Regions from separate parts of the Marinobacter sp. AL4B genome, predicted to be linked through region 2. Evidence: riboswitches for the same ligand, from Rfam matches in the RefSeq annotation. Region 2 holds a riboswitch; the other holds the start of a gene.
The links. Region 2 has a riboswitch for cobalamin ahead of K5L82_RS14095 (ribonucleoside-diphosphate reductase subunit alpha). Riboswitches for the same ligand answer to the same signal wherever they lie in the genome.

Region 1 (6,328 bases), 240 kb from region 2:
CGGATGCAGTCTTTGCCAGTTTGTTCTGGTTCCTGGTGGCTGGCTTACCGGGTGTGGTTTTGCACCGCCTGGTGAATACGCTGGACGCTATGTGGGGTTACCGTAACGAGCGCTACCTCTACTTTGGACGCTTTGCCGCCCGACTGGATGACCTTATGGGCTGGGTGCCTGCGCGGCTGACCGCCCTTACCTACGCGCTGATGGGCAACACGCGGCTAGGGATGTCGTGTTGGTTTCGTCAGGGAAAAACATGGGACAGCCCCAATGCCGGCCCGGTGATGGCGGCAGGGGCCGGAGCGCTGGGCGTTTCCCTGGGCGGCCCGGCACCCTACGCCAACGGAGTTAAACAACGCCCCCGGTTGGGCCGCGGCCCTGAGGCAAACGCCCAGACGGTTGATGGGGCCGTCGGGCTGGTTCAGCGAGGTGTGGGCCTGTGGTTGATTGTCTTGGCGCTGTTCGCCTTTGGTTTTCTGGCGGGAGGTGCAGTGTGATTCCGTTTCGTTCACCTGAGCGCCCGGAACACGGCGGCAGGCTGGAAGCCGCGGCCCGGAAATGGGGGATACCCCGAGACCAGTGGCTTGATCTTTCAACCGGTATAAACCCCGTGCCCTACCCTATTCCCGAGATTCCGTTAGAGGTTTGGCAACGCCTGCCCGAGCCGGATGACGGTTTGGAAGAGATTATTCGGCACTGGGCCGGGGCACCGGCTGATGCAGTCTGTCTGCCCGTGGCTGGAAGTCAGCAAGCCATCATGGCGTTGCCTGCAGTTCGTAAACGCGTGCATGGGCTTGGCCGGGTGGCGGTGCCCATACCGGGTTACAGGGAACACGGCCATGCCTGGCAACGGGCGGGCTTTGAAGTGGTGGGTATTTCCGCGGAGCAGGCATTGGCGGATGATCTGGACTGGCTGGCTTCAGTAGATGTGATGGTTTGGGTTAATCCAAACAATCCGACTGGGCAGGTGCTGATGCCAGAGCGATTGTTGGCCTGGCGGGAAAGGTTGGAGCGGCACGGTGGATGGTTGGTTGTGGATGAGGCGTTCATTGACGGACTTCCCGATCATACGCTCGACCCATGGGCAGGTTCAGCCAATCTTCTGATACTGAGGTCGTTAGGGAAGTTTTTTGGGTTGGCGGGAATTCGGGCCGGCGCTGTGCTGTTGGAACGTGGGCTGGCAAAACAATTCAACCACGAACTTGGGCCTTGGCCTGTAAGTGGCCCGACGCGATATTTAATGAAACGGGTTTTGGAAGACGAGACCTGGCAAGCAGGAGCATTGGCCAAGCAGCAAGAAGCCTCGATGAGATTGTCCGCTCTGCTTGAACAACATGGTCTGGGATCCCTTTCCGGCACTTTGTTGTTTCAGACGGTACAGCATTCGAAGGCAGCGGAAATTGCAGATCGTCTCGCCCGGTGCGGAATTCTGGTGCGGTGCTTCGATGCTCCCCAGGCTTTGCGCTTTGGTTTGCCCGCCGATGAGGCCAGCTGGCAGCGCCTGGCTGACGCTCTGTCGGGAATTTATATATGTCATTGACCACCCCCACCCCGGTTGGTAGTCTTGCCCGCGATTTCAGGTGCTCTGCATTTTCATTTCAGGCTGGCGATAGTCGGATGAATCCATAGAGTGAAACGGGAAGCTGGTGAGAGTCCAGTACTGCCCCCGCAACGGTAATCAGGTTAATAGCAATCCGTTACGCCACTGTGCCATAGGCATGGGAAGGTGATTGCTCCGGAGCACGGTCTCCGCCTGAAAGTCCGGAGACCGGCCTGAAAGACGGAGTTTCTCAAACTCCGTACACCAGACGTTGCGGAGGGCGACGGCGGTGGGTGATCCGGCTCATCAGCACTACACGCCCTCCACCCCCGTCCGAACACCTTAATTGTCCTTCGCAGTAACCAAGACCGACCGCGCGGGTGCGTGCGGTGAACTGTGAGTGATGATATGAACCCTTCGAAGGCCATTCCGGCGTTAATTTTGTTGCCTGTATTTGCAGCGACAGCCGATGCTAGCCAGCAAGAAACTCAAATATTGAACCCAATCGTAGTGACCGCCACTCTGGCTCCCAGTACTCAGGGCGAAAGCTTATCATCGGTGACGGTGCTTGAAGAGGAAGAAATTACAAGGCAACAGGCACTGCAGTTTTCGGAACTGCTGGAAAGTCAGCCGGGTATAAACGTTACGAATACCGGCTCATTTGGTAAGCAAACCAGTGTGTTCATTCGGGGGCATGACTCGTCGGGCGCAGTGTTGCTGGTAGATGGTATTCGTTTGCGCTCAGCAACTTCGGGTGCTCCAGCATGGCAGCACTTGCCGCCTCAAATGATTAAACGAGTAGAAATTGTTCGAGGTAGTCGCAGTAGCTTGTACGGCGCGGATGCGACCGGAGGTGTGATTCAGGCATTTACCTTGCCAGAGACCAAGCAGTCGGCCGGCGGTTGGGTGGAAGTCGGTGCAGGTAACTTTGATAGCCAGCAGTACGGTGCTGGGTTCTCCTTTGCTGAACGTGACACCAAAGTTAACGTAGGCACTCATTATTTTCGAACTGACGGCGCGCCAGTTGTCATTGGTGGTGAAGATAAGGCATACGACAACCATTCCTCCGTGGCGAGTGCGAGCCATGTATTTTCAAATGGCGTGAAAGTTTCCGGTTTATTCCTCAACGCGAATGGAACGACAGAATACGAAGGTGGCGAAACGGATTTCACTCTACAAACTGCAGGCGCCAGTTTAGATGCCCCGATCACTCGTTATTGGCGTGCAAAATTGCAGGTTTCCGATGCAAGAGATGAAGGCGAATCTTTTGCGCCGGGTAGCTCTCCTACTTTTTTCGATACTCAAAGCCGCACAACGAGGCTAGAGAATTGGCTGACTTGGGGCGTGCATGAATTTGTCGTAGGCGCTGAAAGAATGACGGATCAGGTGAGCAGCACAACAGCTTACGAGGAAAGCAGCCGTGCGAATAACGCCTATTTTGCTCAAGCTTTGCTCGGCTTTGGACCTGCAGACCTCCATTTGAGTATTCGCAATGATGACAATGAAGCCTATGGCAAACATACAACATGGGGCGCTGCGGCGGGCTACCAATTTGATCGTCAGCATCGTGTCCGCGTGAGTGCTGGAACCTCATTCAAAGCACCGTCGTTTAACGATTTATACTGGCCTAATTACGGAGATCCAACCCTGGAACCCGAAGAGGCGATCAGTTATGAAGTGGGGCTTGCAGGACGCTATACATCTTGGTTCTGGGACGTGGCGTTGTTCCAAAGTGACGTGGACGACCTGTCACTGTCCAGCAAGAATGGTGTCGATAATGTTCCTGAAGCTCGCCTACGGGGAGTTGAGGCATCGGCAGGACTAGAAGTAGACAAGTGGCTGATGAAACTGGCTGGAACCTTTGGGGATTACGAAGATAGTCAGACAGGTGATCAGTTAAGGCGCCGTGCAGAGCAATCGATACGCTTAGATGTCGATCGATTGCTGGGGCGCTGGAGTGTTGGCGGTACCGCTCGCGCAGAGAATCATCGTTTTAACGCTGCCGGTGAGGAAGGCCGCCTGCCAGGCTACGGGCTTGTTGACCTAAGAACAAGTTGGTCTTTTGCGCCAGATTGGGTGGCGAAGTTGTCGGTTAAAGATGTGTTCGATAAAACATACCATACCGCTAGTCGATGGACCGGAGATGTCTATACAACCGCAGGCCGCACGGCCATGCTGACTGTCCGCTACGACATTCGATAAACGATGTGATAACAGCGAGGAGGTGCCAGTGATAAAGCTGAAAGCTATAGCAATGGTGTTGAGCTTGATGCTACTGGCGCCATTTGGGTTGGCGGCGCCTGTTTGTGTTACGGATGATCAAGGGGAAGAAATTTGCCTGGATCAACCGGCCAAACGCATCGCTACCCTGTCCCCCGGTGCTACAGAACTGGCGTTTGCTGCTGGAGCGGGCGACAAGGTAGTCGCTGTGGTGAATTACAGTGATTACCCCGAAGCAGCCCTCAAGTTACCTTTGGTGGGCAATCATACCCGAATAGATTTGGAAGCGCTGTTGGCGCTTAAACCCGATTTGGTGATCACGTGGCGAACAGGTAATCCACCCGCGCAAATGGAGATGCTGCAGGCATTGGGTTTGCCCATGTTTGCCATTGAACCACGCACCTTCGAGGGCGTTTCCAAAGTCATTGAACAGCTTTCGATACTGGCGGGCACGGAACAGGAAGGTTTTGCGGAAGCGGAACGTTTCCGTAAAGGGATCGCTGTGATTGCAAAGCAGTACCGCGACGCAAAGCCCATACCGGTCTTCTATCAAGTCTGGCAGACGCCGCTGATGACCATCAACAATGATCACCTGATTGGCAAAGTGGTTCAGCTTTGCGGAGGGGTGAATGTTTTCGGCGACATGCCGCGGCTGGTGCCGAGAATCAGTGCCGAAGTGGTGCTGGCGGCAGACCCTCACGCAATTATTACCGGAAGCGTTGAGGGTATCGAAGATAACCAGCTTGATCACTGGAAGAACTACCCGGGAATGAGCGCTGTGGCAAAAAACAACCTGTTTTTTGTGCCGGCATCACCGATATCAAGGCCGACCCCCAGGCTTCTTGAAGCGAGTCGTGATATTTGCCAAAGGCTGGACGTTGCCCGTGGACGCTAGTAAAACCTGCAAAAACCTGGGTAAACAGGTGCCTGCACTATGACAAGATCTTTGTTGGTGCTCAGTGGGATTTCTTTGGCTGCTTTTATGTTGGCGCTGGCGATAGGCAGCGTAACGATTGCACCTTCGGAACTCTGGGCTGTCATTCAGGGTGAGGGCAGCAAGCTGAACCAGACCTTGCTGCTGGAGTTGCGCCTGCCACGTACCCTTGCCGCATTTGCGACTGGTGGTCTGTTAGCGGTGGCGGGAGCCTTGATGCAGGTGCTGCTACGCAACCCGTTGGCTGACCCGTATGTGCTGGGGCTGTCCGGAGGTGCCGCGGTTGGTGCGCTGTTGGCGATGTTGACAGGGATGGGGGCGTTGCTGATCTCTGGCTCAGCCTTCGCCGGCGCCATGTTGGCAATGGTGTTGGTGTTCGGTCTTGCCCATGGTACCGGCAGTTGGACCGCCTCGCGTCTGCTGCTGACGGGTGTTGTGGTGGCGGCTGGCTGGGGAGCCGTGATTACGCTGATGCTGGCCATTACCCCATCATACAAACTACCCGGCATGCTTTACTGGCTGATGGGCGATGTTTCCTACGCTCGTACCCCTTGGCCAGCGGTGATGGTGCTTGTGCTGGCTATTCTGGTGATTATGCCGCTTGCCAGAAATCTAAACGTGTTGGCGCGTGGCCCGATGCAGGCAGCGGTACTCGGAGTATCGGTTCGCCCGCTTGAGTGGACTATTTATGTGCTCGCCAGCCTGCTGACCGCGACGGCGGTAACAACAGCAGGCAGTATCGGGTTCGTAGGCCTGATTGTGCCGCATATGCTTCGTCTGGTACTGGGCAACGACCAGCGCATTATTTTGCCGGCCAGTGCCTTGGCCGGCGGCACTCTGCTTGTCTTGGCGGATACCCTCGCCCGCACTGTGATCGCGCCTGAGCAGCTTCCCGTGGGCGTAATTACCGCATTACTGGGCGTACCGACCTTCCTGTATCTACTGCACCGGAGCCGTTGATGAGCACGCTGCATACTTGCGATCTGATCATCAATGTACCCGGTAGAGCAGACGGTTTTCCTCTTAATTTGAGTGTGAAACCCGGTCAGACGTGGGGCGTGTTGGGCCCTAATGGGGCCGGAAAAACCACTCTGTTGCATACCCTCGCTGGCTTGTTACCTGCACGCAGTGGCCGAGTTGTATTGAACGATTCGCCGCTGATAGAGCTAAAGCGTCGTGACGTAGCGCAGCAGCTGGGCTTGGTGTTTCAGGAGCGTCAAGACAGTTTCCCTGCAACGGTTATGGAAACCGCATTGATTGGGCGTCACCCATGGTTGTCGCCTTGGGAAAACGAGCAAGCTGATGATCAAACTCGCGCGCAACAGGCATTGGCGACGATGGATGTTGATCATTTGTCTGACCGTTTGCTCAGTACCTTGTCGGGCGGTGAGCGTCAGCGGGTTGCGATCGCAACACTGATGACCCAGAACCCCGACATCTGGTTGCTTGATGAGCCGACGAACCATCTGGACTTACACCATCAGGTCAAAGTCATGCGTCTTCTTAGAAGCCAGTCTGTTACCGGAAAGGCCGTGTTCATGTGCCTGCACGACCTGAACCTGGCCGCACGGTGGTGTAGCCATGTATTGCTGCTTTACCCCAACGGTGATGCTTGTTGGGGGCCCGCTGACAGTATGTTG
Region 2 (6,328 bases):
TGTTAGACTTGTCAGCCCCCCGAGTTTTAGAAGAGTCTTTCAATGCCCAAAACCGTGATCTCCGGCTTTAGCCAGAATTTCCTCGGCAACGCCCCCGTTTGGTACAAACAAGTCATCCTGTTGTTTTTAATTGCCAATCCCATCGTAATGTACGTGTTCGGGCCGAGCGTTGCGGGCTGGTTGTTGATTGCTGAGTTTATCTTCACGCTGGCGATGGCCCTCAAGTGTTACCCTTTGCTGCCGGGCGGGTTACTGGCGATCGAAGCCTTGTTGATCGGGCTGACCACGGCCGATGCGGTTTACAGCGAAGTGCTTACTAACTTCCCGGTTATTTTGCTGCTGATGTTTATGGTGGCGGGCATCTACTTCATGAAGGAGCTGTTGCTGGTTACCTTCACCCAAATTCTGGTGGGCGTGCGGTCAAAATCCGCACTCTCATTACTCTTCTGTATTGCCGCCGCGATTTTGTCCGCATTTTTGGACGCACTCACAGTAACGGCGGTGATCATCAGTGTTGCGGTCGGGTTTTACTCGGTGTACCACAAAGTGGCTTCCGGCAAGGGCTATCAACAGAAAGATCACAACGCCAATAGCGATGCCGAAGTTGTCGAGTTGCACCGGGAAGATCTCGAAAACTTTCGGGCCTTCCTGCGCAGCCTGCTGATGCACGGTGCTATCGGTACCGCACTCGGTGGTGTGGCCACCATGGTTGGGGAGCCTCAAAACCTGCTGATCGCCAAAGTGGTAGGTTGGGATTTTGTGGAGTTCTTCGTGCACATGGCCCCGGTGAGCTTGCCGGTTCTGGTTGCTGGCTTGTGCACCTGCTGGGCACTGGAGAAACTGCGTTGGTTTGGTTACGGCGGCCGATTGCCGAAACCCGTGCGCCGAGTGTTGGAAGAATTTGCTGAAAACGAGCGCACCAGCCGCACCGCTTCCGATAAAGCAGCACTCTGGGTTCAGGCCGCGGCGGCGGTGGTGCTGGTACTGGGGCTTGCGCTGCACATTGCTGAAGTGGGCCTGATTGGTCTGCTGGTGATCATCCTTATCACCTCGTTCACCGGCGTGATCGATGAACACAAAATCGGCAAAGCCTTCCAGGAATCCCTACCGTTTACCTCGTTACTGGTGGTGTTCTTCGCCGTGGTGGCCGTGATCCACGAACAGCACCTGTTCAAGCCCATTATCGATTACGTTCTGAGCCTGCCGGAAAGCCAGCAGCCGGGTATGTTCTTCCTCGCCAATGGCATCTTGTCCATGATCAGCGACAACGTGTTTGTGGCGACGGTCTACATCAGTGAAGTGAAGCAGGCGCTGGATAGTGGCAGCATCAGTTACGAGCACTTCCAGACGTTAGCCGTGGCCATCAACACCGGCACCAACCTGCCCAGCGTGGCAACGCCTAATGGCCAGGCAGCGTTCCTGTTCTTGCTCACTTCGGCCATTGCACCGCTGGTACGTTTGTCTTACGGCAAAATGGTGATCATGGCCTTCCCCTACACATTGGTGATGGGCGGTGTTGGGTTGTATATGGTCACCAGCGCTTTCTGAGCATTTTGACTATTGGATTGCACAGGCAATCTTCTGATCTGGTACTCTTCGCTATCATTAAAGAGATTCCAGAGGGTTGTTATGCGCCTTAACCTTCTCCTGCCCAGAGCATTGCGCCGCTTTATTTATGTATTCGTAAGCGGACTGTGCCTCATTGGGGCGGTGGGTACTGTGCAAGCAGAAACTATCCAGCACACCGGTTCTGACGCCCGCACCCTGCGCGTGGCTTATATGGAATTTCCGCCGGTTACCTACCAGAATGCGTTTGGAGAGCCAGAGGGCGAGATGGTGGGTATAACGCGTAAAGTAGCCAAAGAAGCGGGCTACGAGCTGAAATTTCTGTACCTTCCCGTTAGCCGCACCTATCTCTACCTGAAAAACGGCAGCATCGATTTCGCGTTAGGTTTAACCGAAGTTCCTACACTGGACGGTGCGGTGATTGACAGCGAAATCAACCTGGTTTCCGTTGTCTTGAGTGCTTGGTATCGGGAAGGCCAAGCGCCGTTAACAGACATAGACGATTTACGCGATCAGGTGGTGATACTGGTCAACGGGTTCACGTACGGTGGCCTTCGGTCGTGGCTGGAGCGGCAGGACGACATCCGCATAACCGATGCTCCCAATCACCGCTCGGCCATTGATATGCTCAAGCGCGGCCGTGGCGATTATCTGTTGGATTACCGTGATCCGGTGCGGGAAGAATTGATGAGATTTTCGGATGCGCTGATCCAGGAAACCGAAATCCGAACCCGAACGGGCGCTTGGTTGTTTTCTGCAGCCATACCCGAGGCGCAAACCCTTAAGGCCGAATTTGATGCGGCCTATCACCGTTTGGCAGAGCGAGGCGAGTTGTCGCCGGCCGACACGGGTGACATAGCTACCCTGCTGCAAGGTTTTCCTACGCCCTAACGAGTAAAACTTTCTCCATCTTGTTTCTCTCACATTTCGTGTATATAGTTGTGGTGTCTCTGGCTAGCTACCAGATGTTGTGTTTTGAGTGAATTTCAAACACATCGTTCAAAAGGTAGCCGGGAATCCGGTGAGAATCCGGAACTGACGCGCAGCGGTATTGGGGAACGAGCGTGGCATACAGACACTGGCAACCGCCGGGAAGTCGCCACACAAGGCCGAACCACAAGGTTCACGCTCCTGAGTCCGAAGACCTGCCAGAGACGTGCTGTTTTCTATCGCCACGAAGAAAACCGCTCGACTGCACCTTCGCGACTCAGGCGCCTGCATTTTGGCACCCTAAGGTGAGCAGCAACGAACATGGCACAGCGACAGCCCGCATGGGTTGATGCTTTGTTCGTCCTGCGTACGCGAAGGTTATAGAACTCACGCGTATTCAGGAGATAACGGTATGTCTGCTACAGCCCAGGCCGAACCACGGCCCGCCTCACCATCCGACACAGAAGCCCTGCAGGTTATTAAGCGCAATGGCAATCTGGTCAGTTTCACCCCCTCTAAAATCAGCGTAGCCGTTACCAAAGCCTTTCTGGCCGTTGAAGGCGATCAGGCTGCAGGATCTGCCCGTATTAACGATGCCGTCCACCGCGTGACCGAACAGGTTGTGCAGGCGATCAGCCGCCGCCTGAAAGCCGGTGGCCGGGTTCATATCGAAGACATTCAGGATCAGGTTGAGCTGGCCCTGATGCGCGCCGAAGAACAGAAAGTGGCACGTGCCTACGTGTTATACCGTGAAGAACACGCCCGTGAGCGCGCCCAGCACGAACCGGTGGAAGCGCACCCCCATCTCACCGTAAAACAAGCCAGTGGCCGCACTGTGCCGCTGGATCTGGGCCTGATGAAACGCCAGGTCGAACAGGCTTCCGAAGGGTTGGAAGGCATTGAAGGCGATTCGTTGGTGGAAGAAGCCATTCGCAATCTCTACAACGGCATCGACGAAGCTGAAGTCCTGAGTGCCCTGATTATGACCGCTCGTGGCCGTATCGAACGCGAGCCAGACTACAGCGCCGTGACCGCGCGTTTGTTGCTGGAACAGTTGCGCCTTGCAAGCGTCACCGCACTGAATCTTGATATTAGCCTGAGCCTTGCCGACGTTTATCCACAGGCCCTGAGCGCGTTCATTCACGCCGGTATTCGTTACGAGCTGCTGGATGAAGCTATGGCCGCGTTTGATCTTGAACGGCTGGGTGCGGCAATCAAACCCGAGCGTGACCAGCAGTTTGGTTTCCTTGGTTTGCAAACGTTGTACGACCGTTACTTCCTGCACTGGAAAGGCGACCGTCTGGAACTGCCACAGGTATTCTTCATGCGCGTAGCCATGGGCCTTGCCCTGCGTGAAGATGACCCCAACAGCCGAGCCATCGAGTTCTACAACCTGTTGTCCTCGTTCGACTACATGGCGTCCACGCCGACACTGTTCAACAGCGGCACCCGCCATTCCCAGCTGTCGTCTTGCTACCTCACCACCGTGGGCGACGATCTGGAAGACATCTACGGCGCCATCCGTGACAATGCCATGCTCTCCAAGTGGGCTGGCGGTTTGGGTAACGACTGGACACCCGTGCGCGCACTGGGCTCCCGCATCAAAGGCACCAATGGCCAGAGCCAGGGCGTCGTGCCGTTTCTGAAAGTGGTCAACGACACCGCCGTTGCCGTAAACCAGGGCGGCAAGCGCAAAGGCGCTGTGTGTGCCTATCTGGAAAGCTGGCACCTGGACATCGAAGAGTTTCTGGAGCTGCGTAAAAACACCGGTGACGAACGCCGCCGTACCCACGACATGAACACCGCCAACTGGGTGCCGGACTTGCTCATCGAGCGTATGCGCCAGGACCGCGACTGGACGCTTTTCAGCCCCAGCGACGCACCCGATTTGCATGACCTATACGGCAACGAATTCCGCGAACGTTACGAGCACTACGAAGCACTGGCTGCCGAAGGCAAGATCGAACTGTTCAAAACCATTCCGGCCAAACAGCTGTGGCGCAAAATGCTGACCGTGTTGTTTGAAACCGGTCACCCGTGGATCACCTTCAAAGACCCCTGCAACCTGCGCTCACCGCAGCAGCACAAGGGCGTGGTTCACAGCTCCAACCTGTGTACTGAAATCACTCTGAACACCAGCGCCGATGAAATCGCGGTCTGTAATCTGGGCTCGGTGAATCTGGCGGCTCACATCGCCAACGGTGAACTGGATGTGCAGCGCCTGGAGCGCACTGTAAACACCGCCGTGCGCATGCTCGATAACGTAATCGACATCAATTTCTACGCTGTGCCCCAAGCGCGCAATTCCAACCTGAAGCACCGCCCGGTCGGCCTTGGCCTGATGGGTTTCCAAGATGCGCTCTACGCATTGGGCTTGCCGTACACCAGCCCGCAAGCGGTGGAATTCGCCGATGTGGCCATGGAACAGCTGAGCTACTTCGCCATCCGTGCATCCGCTGAGCTGGCTGCAGAGCGGGGCGCCTATGAAAGCTACGAAGGTTCCTTGTGGAGCCAGGGCATACTGCCCATCGACTCCATCGAATTGTTGAAAAGCGCGCGCCGGGAAGGCGATATCAGCGTGAACACCGACAGCCGTTTGGACTGGGCACCAGTACGCGAACTCATCGCCCAGCACGGTATGCGCAACAGCAACGTAATGGCCATCGCGCCCACCGCTACTATTTCTAACATCGTGGGGGTGTCGCAATCCATCGAGCCGGCGTACCAAAACCTGTTTGTGAAATCGAACCTTTCCGGTGAATTCACCGTGGTGAACCCTTCACTGGTGCGCGACCTCAAAGCCGAAGGCTTGTGGGACAACGTAATGGTGAACGACCTCAAATACTTCGATGGCAGCGTGCAGCAAATTGAGCGCATACCCACGGAACTGAAGTCCCGCTACGCCACTGCGTTCGAGATAGACGCCCGTTGGTTGGTGGAAGCGGCCTCCCGCCGTCAAAAATGGCTGGATCAGGCCCAGAGCCTGAACCTGTACATGGCCGAACCCAGTGGTAAAAAACTGGACGAGCTGTACCAACTGGCGTGGGAACGGGGCCTGAAAACCACTTACTACCTGCGCTCCCTGGGTGCCACCGGCGTGAACGAACAAGCCGCCCCGGTTGCCGCGCCGCAGCCACAAGTGTGCAGCATCGACGAACCCGACTGCGAAGCCTGTCAGTAACCACTTACTTATTCAGAGAGGCATAACCATGTTGAATTGGGACGACGAAACCAAACCAAAAAGCACGCCCGCTGCTGACAGCAGCGTGGCGCCGGTAAACGTTGACGATAAACGTGTGATCAACGGCGAAACCGACGTAAACCAGTTGGCACCGTTCAAATACCCGTGGGCTTGGGAGTTCTTCATGAACGCCAACAAAAACCACTGGACGCCGCTGGACGTGAACATGGCGCAAGACGTTCACGACTACCACCACCGCCTGAACCCGGCGGAAAAGCATGTGTTCGAAAACGTGCTGGCCTACCTGACCACCTCCGACATTCTGGCCATGCGCAACATCGGCCTGGCGGTGATGGAGAAAATGACCGCGCCGGAACTGCAAATCTACCAAGCGCGCCAAGTGTACGAAGAGGCCCTGCACACCTGGACCTACCAGCACTGCATTGAAACCCTGAACCTGGACCAAAGCGAAATCTACAACCGCTACCGCGTGGTGCCGCAGATTAACGCCAAAATCCAGATGGCTAACCGCCGGTTGGATGCCGCCATGCGCCCCGACATCAACCTGCGCAACAAAGACGATCTGCAAGAATTCGTCATGTCGTACCTGTTCTTTGCAGCGGTGTTTGAAGGTTGCTGGTTCTACAACGG

Region 1: it holds a riboswitch for cobalamin, as region 2 does, so the genes downstream of both, K5L82_RS15150 (TonB-dependent receptor domain-containing protein) here and K5L82_RS14095 (ribonucleoside-diphosphate reductase subunit alpha) in region 2, are expected to answer to the same signal.

What each region holds. Positions count from the first base shown of each region.
Region 1 is NZ_JAILWZ010000013.1:1,053,444-1,059,771, forward strand. Features, by position in the region: gene cbiB (adenosylcobinamide-phosphate synthase CbiB) at 1-491, shown strand, start outside; gene cobD (threonine-phosphate decarboxylase CobD) at 488-1,534, shown strand; cobalamin riboswitch at 1,578-1,786, shown strand; gene K5L82_RS15150 (TonB-dependent receptor domain-containing protein) at 1,943-3,736, shown strand; gene K5L82_RS15155 (cobalamin-binding protein) at 3,765-4,649, shown strand; gene K5L82_RS15160 (FecCD family ABC transporter permease) at 4,689-5,648, shown strand; gene K5L82_RS15165 (ABC transporter ATP-binding protein) at 5,648-6,328, shown strand, end outside.
Region 2 is NZ_JAILWZ010000013.1:809,477-815,804, reverse strand. Features, by position in the region: gene nhaB (sodium/proton antiporter NhaB) at 43-1,548, shown strand; gene K5L82_RS14100 (substrate-binding periplasmic protein) at 1,720-2,457, shown strand; cobalamin riboswitch at 2,527-2,734, shown strand; gene K5L82_RS14095 (ribonucleoside-diphosphate reductase subunit alpha) at 2,909-5,677, shown strand; gene K5L82_RS14090 (ribonucleotide-diphosphate reductase subunit beta) at 5,706-6,328, shown strand, end outside.